DNA from 2 places in the Acetobacterium sp. KB-1 genome. Region 1 is predicted to be linked to the other one. Evidence: predicted binding sites of a transcription regulator. Region 1 holds the regulator's gene; the other holds the start of a gene.
The links. The regulator NrdR, encoded in region 1, represses ribonucleotide reductase genes. The targets are predictions, from matches to a motif close to CACNANATNTNGTG.

Region 1 (9,262 bases):
CGTTGAGGCCTCAGGAATTAACGTTGGGGAGAGTATTTTTTTGATCGATGTCAATCAGGCAAATTATAATATCAATGCCTTGATGAATTTGGATGAACTGGAAATTTCTAAGATTATGCCAAACAAAATTCTCATCCGAATGGTCGAATCAGCACCAATTTGTGCGGTGAATTATGATAACAAAGTCTACTATCTGTCGGAAGACAAAACGCTGATTGAAGACGGCGAATACCTGAGAAAAACAGATATACCGCTGATTTTTGGAAGTGATGAGGTTACCATAACAGAAATTGGTAAAGAAGTAGTGGTTGAACCCTATTGGCGTTTTGACACGATTATGAATATTCTTAGAGATTTGAAAAAAGATAGCAACCTGGAAAAAATATCCGAGGTACGGATGACAGAAGTAAACACCTATGAAATTGTGACAAAAAACGGCACCGTTTTTATTCTATGGGATTATAATAATTATATTGACAACAAGGCCTATATCCAAAATAATCTGGATAAAAATACCAGTAATATGATTATTAATCTGGCAGTGGGAACAAAGCCAGTCATCAAACCGCGCTAAAAATAAAGAATGAGTGAGCGATTCATAAAACATTTGGTCTGATTCTAAAATATTGAGCGTTATTTTACTTAATTTATTATTCAATAGTTGAAAAATTTGTAAATAAAGGTTAATATAAAGAAAGAAAGGGGTGAACATTTCTTTAACTTACAAATAGGGGGAAGAAGTGTTATTAACGATGAAAAAACAACTGAAACGAATCCAATGTTCAGGAAAAAAGATACAAACGATCAATTTTAACGAGAAAGCTGTTTAGTAAGAGGAGGAATAAAAGTGTTTGAATTAGATGGGAATTACGATAATTTTGCAAAAATTCGTGTTATCGGTGTCGGTGGTGGTGGAAACAATGCCATTAATCGAATGATTGAAGCCGGGATGAAGGGTGTGGATTTTATTGCTATTAATACCGATAAACAAGCTCTTGCCTTGGCTTTATCTGAAAAAAAACTTCAAATCGGGGAAAAAATTACCCAGGGACTTGGTTCCGGGGGGAATCCCGAGATTGGTCAGAAAGCGGCCGAGGAAAGCAAAGACGCCATTGCTGACATGATTAAAGATACCGATCTGTTGTTTTTAACAGCTGGTATGGGTGGCGGAACCGGTTCCGGAGCGGCTCCGATTATTGCAAAAATCGCTAAAGACCTGGGAATTTTAACCATTGGTGTCGTCACCAAACCGTTCTCTTTTGAAGGACGGGTACGGATGCGTAATGCCCAGATTGCCAGTGAGTTTTTACAGGAAAATGTTGACTCTCTGGTAACAATCCCCAATGACCGACTGCTAAGAATGGCTGATAAATCAACCTCTCTGAAAGACGCCTTCAGGTTAGCTGATGATGTGTTGCTCCAGGGTGTGAAAAGTATCTCAGATCTAATCGCCATGCCAGGACTGATTAGCCTTGACTTTGCCGATGTTAAAACGATTATGAAAGATACCGGACTGGCTCACATGGGTGTTGGTCAAGCAAGTGGAGATAACCGTGCCGAAGAAGCCGCCAAACAGGCAATTCTTAGTCCGTTGCTGGAAACCCAGATCGACGGAGCAACCGGGGTATTACTTAATATTACGGCTGGCGAAGATCTTTCATTATTTGAAGTCGATAAAGCTGCCAGCATTGCCAGAGAAGCGTCAGATCCCGATGCCAACGTTATTTTTGGTGCGACCATTGATGAATCTTTAGGAGATGAAATCAAAATTACCGTTATTGCGACAGGATTTTTGTCCGGTGGTGAAAAAGAAAAGAAAGCTGTTATTAAAAAAGTTGTCAAGAGTGCCAGTGATTCAGTTGGTGAATTTTCAATTCCAGATTTCTTGACTCAAGAATAATACCGATGAAGTGTCCGTATTGTGCATTTGATGACAGCAAGGTTGTTGATTCGCGGCCATCCGAAGAAGGAACAATGATCCGCAGACGCAGGGAGTGTAATAAGTGCAATAAACGTTTCACGACCTACGAACGGGTTGAAAATATACCCCTGATTGTGGTTAAAAAAGGTGGCCAGCGAACAGCCTTTGATAAAAATAAAATATTCAATGGAATGATTAAGGCCTGTGAAAAACGACCAGTTTCCATTGATGCCATTAAAACGGTGGTGGATGATCTGGAACGACGCTTATATCAAGGCGAAATGAAAGAGGTACCATCTTCGCTAATTGGTGAGCAGGTAATGGCAGCCTTAAAGACCATGGATCAGGTCGCTTATGTGCGTTTTGCTTCCGTCTACCGACAATTTAAAGATGTCGCTTCGTTTATGGATGAGTTGGAACGATTAATTTCAGAAAAACAGGCCGAGGGTTCCCATGAAACAGTATGAAAAAACCGTGAAAAGTGAAGTCATCTATGATGGACGGATTGTCAAACTGCGCGTTGATGAGGTAAAACTACCAAATGGCAGTTTTTCCAAACGGGAAATTATCGAACATCAGGGGGCAGTCGCCGTTTTAGCTGTTAAAGATGGACAGATGATCTTTGTGAAGCAATACCGGATTGCCAGTCGGCAGCTGCTGACTGAAATTCCGGCTGGTCTGCTGGAACTTGGGGAAGATCCTGAAGCTGCAGCGATCAGGGAATGCCGGGAAGAAATCGGTTATCGACCGGTTAATCTTTTTAAGCTGGGAGACTTTATCCCCACCCCGGGTTATTGCTCAGAAAAAATCGCTTTGTTTAGCGCCACAGAATTTATGTGGGACCCTTTGAAAGAGGACCCGGATGAATTTATCCGAGTTGTTAAAATACCAGTAAGGACAGCCCGAACGCTGTTTATTAACGGACAGTTCATTGATGGCAAAACCGTCGCAGCGCTGGGTTATTATTTTTCCATTGCCGCAAGAAGGTCGATAGCAGAATAGAAATAATGTTCAATGAGGATAGATGGTTTATTTGATGCAGAGCATTAGAATAAATCATCTATTTTGTATTATGTGTTAAAGCGTGATGCATTAGATAAACGAAAACGACAAAAATGAATTGGTTTGAAGCCAGTTACCGAATCAAACTTTCGGTCTGGTAAAATCAGGTGTGCAACACTGAAAAAGAGGTAAAAGATAATGTTTAATTTTACACCGGACTATTTTTATAGTTTAATATTAAGCCTTCCGGGGATACTGATTGCCATTAGTTTTCATGAAATGGCCCATGGTTATGCCGCTGATTCAATGGGGGATCCTACTCCCAAAAATGCCGGACGGTTAACCCTGAATCCCCTTAAACACATCGATCCTTTGGGGTTTATTTCGATGCTGTTATTCCGCTTTGGCTGGGCAAAGCCAGTGCCCGTGAATCCTGGAAATTTTAAAGAACGTAAAAAAGGGATGATTGTGGTTGCATTGGCAGGGGTTCTTACGAATCTATTGTTGGCTTTTTTTGGAATGGCAGCTTATTTGGCAGTGGTACCGCTAAACAATGAAGTGTTGATGACGGTCTTGCAATATGTTTACATTTATAACATTATGTTTGCTGTTTTTAACATCATTCCGATTCCGCCTTTGGATGGATCTCAGATTCTGGTCTTGTTTTTACCGCCTAAAGCACTGATGACCTACTATAAGTATCAGCGCTACGGTATGATTGCGATCTTTATTTTGGCTTTTACCGGTTTGTTGGGAATTATTATCAATCCTGCAATTAATGGCATTGTGAATTTGTTTTCAGCAATACTACTGCCAATTTTTAATCTGATCTGGTCTTAGCTTATGGCATATGCAGTGAGTCTGGATGGCTATGAAGGGCCGCTCGACCTATTAATCAATTTAATCCAGAAAAGCAAGATCGATATTTACGATATTCCCATTGCAACGATTACGAATCACTATCTAATGCAGATTAGAACCTGGCAGGATATGGATATGGATGTCGCCAGTGAATTTATTGTGATGGCCGCCAGACTGCTCGAAATTAAGGCCAGAGCATTGCTACCTAAAAATGAAGATGAGCAGGAAGACCCAGAAGATCTTAAGGCAAAACTGATTCGTCAATTGGTTGAGTATAAGATTTTTAAAGAGATCAGTCGATATTTTCAAACCCGGGAACAGGTTGAGCGCTGCGCCATCTATAGAGATCCGGAGTACATCCCTCAGAATACCGAAGAAGTGCCTCTGGTCATCGATCCCTATTCGCTTGAACAATGCTTTAAACGGCTGTTGTTTCAGAAAGAGGAAGAATTGGAGGCAATCGCGCCACCGCAGAAGATTATTCGGGAATTGTTCAGCATTGAAGAAAAAATCGCTGAAATAACCGCGGTTCTGGTTCAAGCCGGAACCGCCGGGGTCAGCTTTTCAGAGCTGCTCCGGCCGGATATATCCCGGGAAGAGGTGGTGGTAACCCTGCTATCACTTTTGGAAATGGTTAAGACCAGTGGTTTGCGGCTGCTTCAAAATCGGGTATTTATAGATTTTCAGATTCAACAGGAGGTGGACAACAATGAACAGTGATGAACTGGCTGGGATCATCGAAGGCATTCTTTTTGGGGCTGGAGAAGGGGTTTCCATGACCGAACTGTGTCGATGCCTGGATAAACCGGTATCGGAAGTGCAGTTCGCGATGGAAATACTTAAACAGGATTATCAATCAAAAGCACGTGGTATTCGTCTGGTTCAGATTAAGGATACCTATCAGCTTTCCACAAAACCCGACTATTACGGGTATATCAAAGAAATTACCAGGCATCAGGAAAAAACCGGTTTATCCCGGGCGGCACTCGAAACCCTGGCGATTATTGCCTATCGCCAGCCCGTTACCCGGTTGGCCGTTGATGAACTCAGAGGAGTAAGTTCCAGCAGTGCCATTCAGCGCTTGCTGGATCGGGGACTGATTTGTGACAGTGGTCGTCTGGAAGCCCCGGGACGGCCGATTCTCTATAAAACAACCAATGCCTTTTTAAAAACCATGGGCTTCACAAGTCTCAAAGAGATACCGGAATTTGAGGTTTTTTCGCAGGGCAAACAGGAAAGTTTTAATCTGGAGTTGCTCAATCATCAATCAGAAAACAAAGACACCGCCAATGAAGAACAATTGGCCGAGATGCTAAAAAAAACCATGGGAGAGGCCCAAATATTGGAGGCCGCCCAGTGAGAATTCAAAAATATATGGCTCAATGCGGGGTCGCATCGCGGCGAAAATCGGAAGAACTGATTAAGGCGGGAGTGGTTAGGATCAACGGTGTTACCATTTACGAACCGGGTTTTCCGGTTGATCCTAAAAAAGATCAAATTATCGTCTCGGGGAAAAAATTAAACGAAGCCGTAAAAGTATATATCATGGTTAATAAACCCAAAGGGGTTGTATCAACTTCTGAAGATACCCATGGTCGCCAGCGGGTACTGGATCTGGTACCGATAAACGAGCGGCTTTATAGCGTTGGACGATTGGATATGGATACGGAAGGGCTACTGTTACTGACAAATGACGGTGACCTGACCTTCTATTTGACTCACCCCAGTCATGAGTTTGAAAAGACCTATGTGGGTCGGGTTAAAGGTTGTCCGGATGAAAACAGTCTGGAATCTTTCCGCCATGGTATGGTGATCGAGGATTACCGCAGCGCCCCGGCAGCTATTAAGATTTTAAAAATGGATCGGGATACCAGTTTGCTGGAAATGCGGATTCACGAAGGCAAGAAAAGACAGATTCGTAAAATGTGTGCCGCAATGGGCCACCCGATTATTGATTTAAAGCGGGTAGCCATGGGAAATCTGACCTTGGGGCGTTTAAAGCCGGGTGAATGGCGGTATTTAAATAATGACGAAATTATTTATTTAAAAGGAGAAAAGAAATGGTAAAGATAGGATTTCCAAAAGATTTTAGTCAAATTCAGGCATTGTTCCCAGAAAAAGAAAAAGAACGGGACTTGTACATTGTGGCCGAGGATACAGCCAAATCTGAAATTCTGGGTGCGGTGCGTTTTTTTTATGGGGCAGAACAGGTTGATATTTACGAGATGATCATGACCGTGAAGGGCGATCAGGGCATGGCTATTTTTGATGGAATAATCAGAACGCTGCTTTATAAAATGGCTGAAGATGGATGTATATCGATAACTGTAGCAGGTGCCACCGGTGAATTTGCAAGCTACTTCAAAGAACATGAATTTATCGAATCAGGGGATGTCTTGATTCATAAAGCCTTCAGCGGCGAATTTTTCAAGCCTTGTGCAGGCTGCAGTGAAAAATAAACCGTTGCGGGTTACCGACCTGGCCCGCGAATTTTTAAGACCGATCATTAACCGGGGTGATCGTGTCGTTGATGCGACTGCTGGAACGGGTCAGGATACCCTCTTTCTTTGCCAATGTGTCGGCGAAACCGGACGGGTTTTTGCCTTTGATATTCAGCTGGCAGCTTTGCAACAAACCCGAGATATCCTTAAAAAAAACGGCTGCGACGATCAGGTTACCCTGATTCATCAAAGTCACGAATTGATGGTAACGACATTAAAAGCGGCGGCTGTTGGGGAACAAACGGTCAAGGCGATCATGTTTAACCTTGGCTATTTGCCCAGCGGTGATCAGACAATTACTACCCAGGTTGAATCAACTCTGGCAGCGCTTCAGGGAGCCTTGTCTTTACTGACTTCTGGTGGACGAATGACCCTCTGCCTTTATCCGGGTCACCCCGAGGGAATGCTGGAATCTCAGGCGGTAATCAGGTGGTGTGAGACGTTGGAAGCGCCTTTTGCTGCTCATCATTTTCACACGCTAAACCGGGAATCCCCGCCCACATTGATTATTATCCAGAGAACGAGGTAAAGATGAAAGACGTTTCAAGTGTAAAAGAAAGCCGCGATATTTTTTCAGCAATTAAGAAGTGTTATGCAAAGCTGAGTAAATCTCATAAATTGATTGCCGACTTTATGCTGAGTCACTATGAAAGTGTTTCAGAAATGTCGGCGGCGACAGTGGCTAAAAGTGTTGGGGTCAGCGAAGCGACCGTCGTTCGTTTTTCGGTTACACTCGGTTATGAAGGGTATCCGGAATTCCGGCGGGCAATACGAAATGAAATTAACAGCAAGCTGACGACCATTGAACGCATTGACATGACCTTGAAAAACGAACAAAAAGAAAAGGCCCTACAGGAAACCGTTCATAATGTCTTAAAATCAGATTTGTCAAATATCAATGCGACTTTTGAGGAGTTTGACTATGAGATTTTTAAATCTTGCATCGACTTGATTTTAGATGCCCGCAAGGTTGTTATCATTGGTTTTCGGACCACCACCTTGTTAACGGAGCATTTGGGTTATTATCTTAATCTGATCCTGGATAATGTCCGGGTTGTCAATTATGGGGTTTCCGATATCTATGAGCATTTGATTCGCGTCACTGAAGAAGATGTGGTCATTGCCATCAGTTTTCCGCGTTATGCCCAAAAAACTTATGAAGCGGTTGAATTTTTAAAGGACAAAGGGGTAAAAATTATTACAATCTCGGATAATGAAAATGCCCCCATCAATGTGTTTACAAAACATCGGTTGATTGCCAAAAGCAATGTTTACTCCTTTGTGGATTCCCTGGTGGCCCCGCTTTCGCTGATCAACGCGCTGGTGATTTCAGTGGGTTTGAGGAATATCGGAAAAACAAAAGAGACCTTTAATGAACTTGAAGAAATATGGCGAGAACATTATATCTATACTGGCGATGATGATGAATTGGAAAATTAGTTCATGAAAGGACAAAAGCGTAATCAATGAGTAGGATAGCAGTAATTGGAGGCGGCCCCGGCGGCATGATGGCAGCGGTGGCAGCGGCAGAAAAAGGACATCGGGTTGATTTGTTCGACAGCAATGAAAAGCTGGGAAAAAAACTATATATCACCGGAAAGGGTCGCTGTAATCTGACCAATGCGGTTGATATCAGCGATTATTTTGACAACATCGTCCATAACCACAGTTTTTTGTATAGTGCTCTTTATTCCTATACTAATACCGATTTTATGGCCTTCCTGGAAAAAAATGGGGTGCCCTTAAAAATAGAACGGGGGGATCGGGTGTTTCCGGTTTCGGATAAATCTAGCGATGTGATTGGAGCCTTTAAAATGGCATTGAAACACAATCGCTGCCAGGTTCATTTAAATACGAAAATAACCGGCCTTTTAATTGAGAATAATAACATTAACGGGATCCTCCTCGAAAATGGAGAAAAAAGAAATTACGATGCGGTGATTCTGGCGACGGGTGGAAAGAGTTATCCGTCCACCGGTTCAGATGGCAATGTGTTTAAGATCTTAAAGAAATATGGTCATGAAATCACATCTCTGGCTCCCGGTCTGGTCCCCATTAATACCAAAGAAGACTGGCCCCGCGATCTCCAGGGGTTGTCACTCAAAAATGTGACCTTAACCCTGTCTAAAAAAACACCCAAGGGCCAAAAGAAGGTCAAATCAATGTTAGGTGAGATGTTGTTCACCCATTTTGGCATATCCGGACCGCTAGTTTTATCACTTAGCTCTGATATGAGCGGCGACATAAAAGATTACAGTCTGGAATTGGACTTAAAACCGGCTTTAAGTATGGAACAAATGGATGCCCGGATTCAGCGGGACTTTCTTAAATATCAGAATAAGGATTTCGGAAATGCCCTGGGTGACCTATTACCAGCAAAAATGATTCCGGTCATGGTAGATCTGTCCGGGATTGATCCGGTAGCAAAGGTTAACCAAATTACCAAAGAACAGCGGAATAAGTTGGTAGCGTGTTTTAAACAGTTAAAGATTGGCATTGCCGGGCTGCGGGATTTTAACGAAGCCATCATCACCGTTGGCGGTGTGAATGTAAAAGAAGTAGACCCAGGAACGATGGAATCAAAACGGGTTAAAAATCTCTATATTGCAGGAGAGATGCTGGATGTGGACGCGCTGACCGGTGGCTACAATATCCAAATTGCTGTTTCCACGGGCTGGCTGGCCGGAAACGCCGTTGAATAAGTGTTTGTAAAGTTGGATGAGGGAGAGTAAGATGCAAATTGCCATTGATGGTCCTGCCGGAGCAGGAAAAAGTACCATAGCAAAAAAAATAGCAGCAGCCTATCAGATGACCTATCTGGATACGGGCGCCATGTATCGCTGCATTGCCCATTGTGTGTTAAATCAGATGGGTGACCGCTTTGATAACGCGGCCGATATTGTAAAAATTGCCCGGGGAACCGTGATCCGGTTTGAAGGCAATCAGGTGTTCTGTAATGATAAAGATGTTACCTGGG
Region 2 (9,262 bases), 1.2 Mb from region 1:
TCATAAAAACCGATGGTAATATAGAGCTCGATATCGCCGATTTTTGCCGCATGGGTTCGACTGAGCCGCATGCCTTCGGGCCGGACTCGGTTCAGAGCTTTTGTTGATCCTTCTTTTACCAGTGCAAGCAGCTCAGCATAAGAGTAGTCGTCGAGTGCCTTGTCACGATCGTCTGCCATTCCCGAGCTTAACGGCTGAGAAGCTTTGCAGGCATCTCGATAAATGGCTATTGCCTTGGTCCCCGTCCGATAAGCCAGTAGATGGATATTCTCGACATCTTCCACTGATGCATCATTAGGTAAATTTACCGTTTTAGAAACTGAACCACTGATCATTGGGGTGATGGCAGAGACCATTAAGACGTGACCCATTGGTGAAATGGTGTTGGCACTATCAAAAACAGGCAAATGTTCGGGTTTGATATAAGGAGCACCGGCTACGCCTTCATGTAAAAAATAGCCATGGCTGTCTTTTTCAAGTAAGTAAGTCAGGATTTCGCTGATTTCTTTTTCACTGTAACCGAGATTATAAAGCGCCATTTCCATAACTGGATTGACAATCTCCATGGACCCGCCGCCGATCAGTTTTTTAAAAACCACATGATTATAAAAAGGTTCTATCGATGTAGCGCCGCAGTCCATAGCAAACGAAATGGTTCCAGTTGGTGCGATGACGGACACCTGGGCGTTTCGATAGCCATAGGCATCACCGGCTTCTTCCGCTAGTTTCCAGGCTCTTTTTAATTGATTGCTGATATCTTTAAAGCCGATTTTTTGTAGCAGCTCATGGTTAATCTTAATCGGATCATAATGCAATTCTTCATAGCTGTCAGTTCGGCTGCCAGCAACACGACTGTGGTTGCGAATGACCCGTTTCATATAGGGTTCGTTGATTTCATATTTTGGAAAAGCACCAATTTTCCCCGCCATCAGTCCCGAAACATAGTAGGAGGTCCCGGTCATGATACCTGTGATCGCGGCGATCAGATTACGACTTTCTGCTGAATCATAGGGAAATCCCATGGCTAAAAGCAAGGATGCTGCATTGGCGATGCCGAGACCAGTGGTTCGAAACAGATAACTTTTTCGAGCAACATCTTTGGTTGGGAATTGTCCGTGGTATATGGAACCTTCCAAAGCGCATTGGATTAATCCAACCAAGTGAATGTAGTGATCAAGTGAAAAGCTGTTATCTTCCTGATTATAAAATTTGAAGATGTTAATCGATGCTAAATTACAAGCCGTATCATCTAAAAAGGCGTACTCCGAACAAGGATTGGTAGCATTAATTCGGTTGTTTTTTTCGTTGATTTTACCATTTTCGCCCCCTGGGCATGTATGCCAAGCATTAAAAACATCATCAAATTGAATGCCTGGGTCAGCACATTCCCAGGTGGCTTGATTAAGATGATTCCATAATTCCTTAACGGGCACTTCTCGATCAACCTTATCATCAACTCGGCCTTTGAGTTTCATTTTATGATCTGGTTCATTTTTCAGGTTTAAAACAGCTTCCATAAATTCAGCGTTGAGACGGACTGAGTTATTGCTGTTTTGACCACTGACAGTCTGATAAGCTTCACCATCCATGGATATCTCGTAACCCATTTTTCCCAGTGCCCGGACCTTTTGCTCTTCTTTTACCTTCCAGTTAATAAAATTATCAATTTCCGGATGATCAATGTCAACGATAACCATTTTAGCCGCCCGCCTAGTTGTCCCCCCAGATTTAATGGCCCCGGCATTGCGATCCAGTCCCTGGAGAAAACTCATCATCCCCGATGACTGCCCGCCACTGGTAAGGCCTTCATTAGCAGCTCTGAGGCTGGAGAAGTTAGTCCCAACACCAGAACCACCTTTAAATAATTTGGTTTCACTGACATAGTGCTCCGAAATAGAGTGATCACCAAGAAGTCGGTCTTCAATTGATAGGATAAAACAGGCGCTAGCCTGAGTTCTTGTGTATCGATCTTCTGATTCAAGCACCTGTTCGGCTTTTTCGTCATAATAATACAAATCATCCTTGGAACCGGCAATTTGATAACTTCGCATCAGACCAGTGTTAAACCACTGAGGTGAGTTAGGGGCCCACATCTGCATCAGGAAGGCATATACCAGTTCATCGTAATAAATTTGCCATTCCTCATCCGTATCGATTAGTCCTTCTTCTTTAATGGCATCCGTCCAGAAACCGACTAGACGATCGGCAATTTCACGCATGCTGTGTTCATAACCGAATTGGTTGGGAACACCTTTTCTTCTAAAGTATTTTGTTGCGATAATATTACAAGCATTTTGAGAATAGTGTTCTGGAAATTCCAGATCTTTCATTTCATAAATGGTTTCACCAGTTTGATAGTTTTTTAACACAACGTCGACAGTTTGCCACTGAAACAGATCATAAACAGTTTTATTTGAATTTTCCAGTTCTTTCGTAAATACTCGTTTAAACAGCTGATTTATTTGATTCAATTTATTTCTTCCTCCTAAATTATATACATGATATTGGGTTGCAACTCTAATTATAAACATAGATGTAGTGTTTAACAATGTATTTTTATGTTTTTAAAGATTGATTTTAAACGCTCGCTTTAAGCAAGTAAAAAGGCCCATCTCAGAGCCTTTTAAAATAGTAGTTAAATAGAGTGCTAAAAAGCTAATTTTTCATTTTAACTTTTTGTCCAATTTTGCTTTCTCGTCCCTGGATGATCCGTCCAATATTTTTACGATGTTGAAAAATGCTAAACAGACATAATACAATCGCGAAAATAACTTCTGTAACAGTTCTTCCTAGAAGCAGGGTAAAAACCGGTAGCATGGTCATGCCCACCATCGAGGTAAGGGAAACCATTTTCCATATTGCCAAAATGATTAGTCCAATCATAATGGCAATCAGAGCTACTTCCCAATCATAGGTAAGAAAAACACCTAACGATGTTGCAGTACCTTTTCCGCCGCGAAATTGAAGAAAAGCTGGCCAGTTATGACCGGCGACAACGGCAATCCCACCCAAAATTAGAAAGATCTCGTTTAGGCTTAAGGCATATCGACCAACAACGATCACCAGGCAGCCTTTTAATGCGTCGAGAAGAAACACCGGAATAGCCACATTTTTACCCATCACCCGAAGCACATTTGTTGTTCCTGCATTGCCACTGCCGTAGTTACGTACATCTTCATTTTTTAAAAATTTTACCAGAATATAAGCGAAATTTAGATTCCCGATTAAATAAGCTGCAACAATAAAAACAATTCCAATTACTATCGACATTTTTCTACCCCTTTAACCTATTATATTTTTGTTGTTCTGAGTTGTTCAATTAGCAGCCCTAATTTCTCCAACACCGCATCATAATGCTCGCGATGATGTGGAAAGCTGCATTTACTACAGTTTTTAATCCCCTTATCGGTATAACTAAAATGACCACCACAGTTGTTACCCAAGGCGTACAGCGGGCAATAACAAAACAGACAATTAAAATCCTCTAAATCATCAACCTTATGGCAAGGAAAGTACTCACAGGAGGTATGCTGAAAAAACTTATAATTCGAATCGTCTTTTTTCATTCTATACAGCATCCATCCCTGCGTGCAGGGCTTTGATATTAAGATCTTTAAACTGTTCTTTCACATTTTGAGCAATGATCGTCTCCCAATCAATATCGGTTAAACCCATCGATTTTATAATGGAACCAAGCAAAATCACATTCATTACCTTTGAATTACCGAGTTCTTCTGCCATTTTTGTTGCCGACATCACTCGTAAACTAACCTTTTTTTCTATTTCATTTAAAATATTGTCAGGATAAGTGTTCGCTCCAATGATGACAGAAAGCGGAAAGATCTCGGTGTCATTGACAATCATTTTGCCGGTCGGTTTGAGGTACTCCAGCGATCTCAGACCTTCCATTTTTTCAAAGGCAACGACGATATCGGCACTGCCGATTTCAATTACCGGAGATTGGACATCATCGCCATAACGAACCAATGAAGAAACCGAGCCGCCGCGCTGACTCATACCATGGATTTCACTCATCTTTACATCAAAACCGGCTTCCATTAATCCTGTTGTTAAAAGCTTAGCGGCTAAAATTGTTCCTTGACCGCCGACTCCCACTAATACGATATTTTTTGTTTCCATCTCTATCTCACCTCTACTGTAATGGCTTGTTTGGGACAGATCTGTGCACAAACACCACAGCCTACACAGCTTTCTTTTAGAATACCCGATTTTTTATTGGCTCGATCAAAAGCCAATGCCGGACAACCGGACTTCAGGCATTTTTTGCAGCCGATGCATTTATCAACATCGACGGAACAAACTTTCTTAAAGGCCATTGGGAACTCTTCATTATCCTGGCCAGAGAATTTTTTCAGAACACAGGGCCAACGGGTAATAATAACAGCAGGACCATCAGTATTTAGTCCCCATTCAATGGCTTCTTCAACAATCTGAAGATTATTGGGATCGATAGAGATCAGGTTTTTTACGCCACAGGCTTTTACCATCGCTTCAATGTCAATCATCGGTGCTGCTTCGCCCATTAAATCATAACCAGTTCCGGGATTCTGTTGGTGACCAGTCATACCGGTAATACGGTTATCGAGAATAATGGTTAGAGTATTACTTTTATTATAGGTGACATCCATCAAACTGGTTATTCCCGAATGGAAAAAGGTTGAATCACCAAGAATTGATACCACTTTTTTTGAATGATCGCCTTTGATGTCAAAGGCTTTTTGAACACCGTGACCAGCACTGATGCTGGCACCCATACAAATCATCGCATCAGTAGCATTATAGGGGGCCATCAGTCCTAACGAGTAACAGCCAATATCGCTGAAGATCATTAGATCTTTTCGTCGGCCTAACTCATAAAAAACGCCGCGATGCGGACATCCGGCGCACAGTGCCGGGGGTCGTGGTAATACCAATTCTGGATTGGGCTCAATAATTTGAACAGTCTCGTCTAAAAGGGCTTTACGGACGCGATCAGGAGTCAGCTCACCCATGACGGGCAATTTTTCTTTACCGATGCAGTCAATTCCGGCTGCTTTGATTTCTTTTTCCATGATCGGATCGTTTTCTTCAAATATATAAAGGGTCTTTTTTCCTTTGGCGAAGGCCGCAATTTTTTCCATTGGTAGTGGATAACTAAAACCAATTTTTAAATATGAAACGGTATTCCCGAACACTTCTTTGGCATAACGATAGGCCACCCCGGATCCAATTACACCAATGTCAGAATGATTATCCTCACTGTAATTAAATGGCGTGGTATTAGAATAAGCTTCCAGACGTTTGAAATTATCAGCCAGCTTAACCTGCATACCTCGGGCAAATGCTGGTAACGGGCAATATTTCCGGATATCCTTTTCATAAGGTTTATCCATCACTTCTTCCCGGTCGCTACAAGAAACAATTGACTTAGAGTGACAAACCCGGGTTGTCATTCTGAATAAGACCGGCATGTCATAAGTTTCGCTGACAGCATAAGCTTCTTTGAGCATATCTTTAGCTTCCTGACTATCAGAAGGCTCAAACATACAGACTTTTGCATGGCGAGCATAATTGCGGTTATCCTGTTCATTCTGAGAAGAATGCATCCCTGGTTCGTCAGCGGTAACGAGAACTGCTCCAGCATTAACCCCCAGATAAGCAAAAGTAAACAGGGGATCGGTGGCAACATTAACACCCACGTGTTTCATGGCACATAAACTTCTGATGCCACCGATAGATGCACCGGCTGCTGCTTCCAGAGCGACCTTTTCATTGGGGGCCCATTCAGACACAATTTCCTTATAAGTAGCCACATTTTCTAATATTTCGGTACTTGGTGTTCCCGGATAGGCTGTGGCAAACTTTACCCCAGCCTCCCAGGCCCCTCTTGCGATGGCTTCATTTCCAGTTAATAATAGCTTCATTTCTTTTTTAATGCTCCTCTCATATTTGGTGACAATCATCCATTTCCTGGGTTAAAAATGCCCCCAGAATAATGGAATTTAGTTTATTTTCATAAGAATCCGATCGGGACGTTAAAATAATGGGTGCACAGGCACCCATCACGATCCCTCCCAACTGGGCATTACCCAGATGAGTCATTACTTTTATGATTGCATTGCCAGTTTCAATGTCTGGCATAACAATAACATCCACATCTCCCGCCACTTCCGATACATAACCTTTTATCTGCGCAGCTTTTTTTGAGATCAACAAATCCATCGCGATGGGACCTTCAACCAGAACATCTTCACCAAAATAGTGGTGTAGAGATAACTCTTTTAATGCTGCACCATCGACAGTAGCAGGCATTTTAGGATTAATCTTTTCTTTAGCTGCAAGGCAACCAACCTTGATGTGCTGCATACCCAGCAGTCTGGAAAAATCAACGGCGTTGGTGATGATCCCTTTTTTCTTATTTAAATCGGGGGCAATAATCATTCCACCATCAGATAAAACGAGAAACTTGTGATAGGAGGAAATTCTGATCATCATTATACTACTCAGGAGTCGTCCGGTCGTCAGACCACCGGTTTTACTAATGACAGCTTTTAAAAAAATGGATGTGTCGACAAGTCCCTTCATAATAAAATCAGCCTGTCCCTGACGCACCAAAGCCACCGATTTTTCACAAGCGGTCACACGATCTGGGACATCGATGATTTCCATATTTTTGACATCGATTCTTTCATTAATGCTAATTTCTTCAATCATTTTTTGATTGCCGACAAGAATTACCCGATTCAAATATAATTCGTTTGCTGTAGAAAGGGCTTTTAATAATTCGCCTTCTTCGGCAGCTGCGATGACAAGGGTATTCTTAACGCCGAGTTTTACTGATTCACCAATATCATTAAAATTATCGAACATCTTAACCTCATTTTTCATATGTAACATTATACACTAATTTAAACACATAATAAAGAAACAATTTTGTTACAATTGCTTCACGAACGATCATTGAACGGTATTGTCAGAGCAAAATCCAACTTCCACTAGAAACGATGAAATAATAGAACGAATACAAAAACTTCCTGATCTATTCTAGCATGAACAGATCAGGAAGACTATGAAAAACGCCTAGATATTTTTATACTCCGAAAAACGACGACTTTTTAATTAAGGAATCTATTTTCGTTCGCCTAATGGTTCATAAGCACGACGTTCGCTAACATTCTTATATGCCGGTCGTATAATTTTACCAGCGTTAATGAGCTCTTCAAGTCGGTGAGCACTCCAACCAGCAATTCTGGCGATTGCAAAAATTGGAGTAAAGAGTTCAAGGGGTAATCCCAGCATACTATAAACAAAGCCGCTATAAAAATCAACATTAGCACTAACACCTTTGTAAATTTTTCGCTCCTCACCAATAACTTCTGGAGCTAATCGTTCAACCATTGAATAGAGTTCAAATTCATCATGTAGTCCCTTTTCCTCTGAAAGACTTCGAACATAGCCTTTGAATACATTTGCTCGCGGATCGGATACTGAATAGATGGCATGACCCATTCCGTAAATCAAACCGGCATTGTCAAAGGCTCGCTTATGAAGAAGATCCACCAGATATTGTCGTACTTGTTTTTCGTCGGTCCAATCAGCTAGTGTTTTTTTCATATCTTCAAACATTTCGACGACTTTGATATTGGCGCCACCATGTTTTGGGCCTTTTAACGAACCCAATGAAGCGGCAATAACCGAATAGGTATCGGTGCCGGAGGAAGACACTACATGGGTGGTGAAGGTTGAGTTATTCCCCCCACCATGTTCGGCATGGAGTACCAAAGCAATATCAAGTATTCGTGCTTCGAGCTCAGTATACTTGCTGTCGGATCGAAGGATATAGAGAATATTTTCCGCTGTTGACAGCTCAGGCTGGGGCTGATGAATAAATAGACTCTGATCATCATGATAGTGTTTATAGGTTTGATATCCGTATACCGCCAACATGGGAAATAAGGCGATCAACTCCAGGGATTGTCTTAAAACGTTAGGAATAGAAACATCGCTGGCATTATCATCATAAGAGAAAAGTGTCAAAACACTTCTGGCTAGAGTGTTCATCATGTCTGAACTGGGGGCTTTCATGATAATATCGCGGACAAAACTGGTTGGTAAGCTTCGATAATTACCAAGTACCTTGGTGAAATTTTTAAGTTCATTCTGATTCGGCTGATCGCCAAAAAGTAATAGATAGACAATTTCTTCAAAACCAAAACGCTTTTCTTTAACAAAACCAGCTACAAGTTCTTCAACATCAACGCCGCGATAGAAAAGTTTTCCTTCAGTACCAATTTTCTTACCATCTTCAAAAACATAGGCTTGAATTTCAGAGATTTCAGTTAATCCGGTTAAGACACCATTTCCATCTAAATCCCTCAAACCACGATTAACTTGATGTTTTTTATATAATGATGGTTCAATGTAACTATTTTTTACGCATAAATCGCTATATTCTATAATCTCAGGGGTAATTTCCGAAAAAATATGATTCATCTTCTATCTCCTTTATCTCACTCATTTTATATAATTATACAATAAAATATGATTCAAATAAAGTTAATTAATTATTTTTTTATGTACTTTTGAAAGACTTTTTTTAATAACACCTTTTTTTATGCCTGAATACATAGATTGTACCAATATATACTAATACATAGATTGTACCAATATATACTAATACATAGATTGTACCAATATATACTAAAATATGAAAGATTTATTTTTCAACTTGCATTATTTATAGTATTTTAAAATTCAAATCTTCATTAATGATTGTTTGTTTTTTTGGTTTTTCGAATAATGATTGAAACTTATCATTCGTCAAAAAGTAAAAACTCCGACTCATATGAGTCGGAGTTAAAAATCAATAAATATGGCAGGGGTATGAGGACTCGAACCTCAGGCACGTGGTTTTGGAGACCACTGCTCTACCAACTGAGCTATACCCCTACAACAGCAACTACTATATTATAAATGCTGGTGGGATACTTGTCAATATATTTATCAAATATTTATACTTTTAAATCGATCTTATTTAAATCAAGCAATTCCTGATTGGTTCTCAAGATTGGGCTCACTTCTTCATTAATAAAGTCGTCTACCTGCTGAGGTGCTCTACCGACGTAAAGGATTGGGTCTAAAAGGGCATCAACATCTTCAGCTTTTAAATTAAACGACGGATCCTTCAGAATTCGTTCAATTAAGTCATTGGCTTTTCCTTCGACTTTAACAGTATGACCTGCTTCCATCGAGAGGACTCTGA

Region 2: DOZ58_RS02835 (vitamin B12-dependent ribonucleotide reductase) is a predicted target of NrdR. The motif match lies at 2,496-2,509, and genes of this name have one in related genera.

What each region holds. Positions count from the first base shown of each region.
Region 1 covers NZ_CP030040.1:3,417,589-3,426,850, forward strand. Annotated here, with positions in the region: gene DOZ58_RS15725 (cell division protein FtsQ/DivIB) at 1-574, shown strand, start outside; gene ftsZ (cell division protein FtsZ) at 848-1,900, shown strand; gene nrdR (transcriptional regulator NrdR) at 1,906-2,388, shown strand; gene DOZ58_RS15740 (NUDIX hydrolase) at 2,375-2,923, shown strand; gene DOZ58_RS15745 (site-2 protease family protein) at 3,122-3,763, shown strand; gene DOZ58_RS15750 (ScpA family protein) at 3,767-4,504, shown strand; gene scpB (SMC-Scp complex subunit ScpB) at 4,494-5,144, shown strand; gene DOZ58_RS15760 (pseudouridine synthase) at 5,159-5,851, shown strand; gene DOZ58_RS15765 (hypothetical protein) at 5,845-6,243, shown strand; gene DOZ58_RS15770 (class I SAM-dependent methyltransferase) at 6,233-6,814, shown strand; gene DOZ58_RS15775 (MurR/RpiR family transcriptional regulator) at 6,817-7,725, shown strand; gene DOZ58_RS15780 (NAD(P)/FAD-dependent oxidoreductase) at 7,752-8,987, shown strand; gene cmk ((d)CMP kinase) at 9,019-9,262, shown strand, end outside.
Region 2 covers NZ_CP030040.1:600,881-610,142, forward strand. Annotated here, with positions in the region: gene DOZ58_RS02835 (vitamin B12-dependent ribonucleotide reductase) at 1-2,471, opposite strand, end outside; gene plsY (glycerol-3-phosphate 1-O-acyltransferase PlsY) at 2,656-3,270, opposite strand; gene DOZ58_RS02845 (cysteine-rich small domain-containing protein) at 3,291-3,566, opposite strand; gene DOZ58_RS02850 (indolepyruvate oxidoreductase subunit beta) at 3,568-4,140, opposite strand; gene iorA (indolepyruvate ferredoxin oxidoreductase subunit alpha) at 4,143-5,924, opposite strand; gene DOZ58_RS02860 (phosphate acyltransferase) at 5,944-6,870, opposite strand; gene DOZ58_RS02865 (citrate/2-methylcitrate synthase) at 7,129-8,493, opposite strand; tRNA gene DOZ58_RS02870 (tRNA-Trp) at 8,874-8,949, opposite strand; gene purB (adenylosuccinate lyase) at 9,012-9,262, opposite strand, start outside.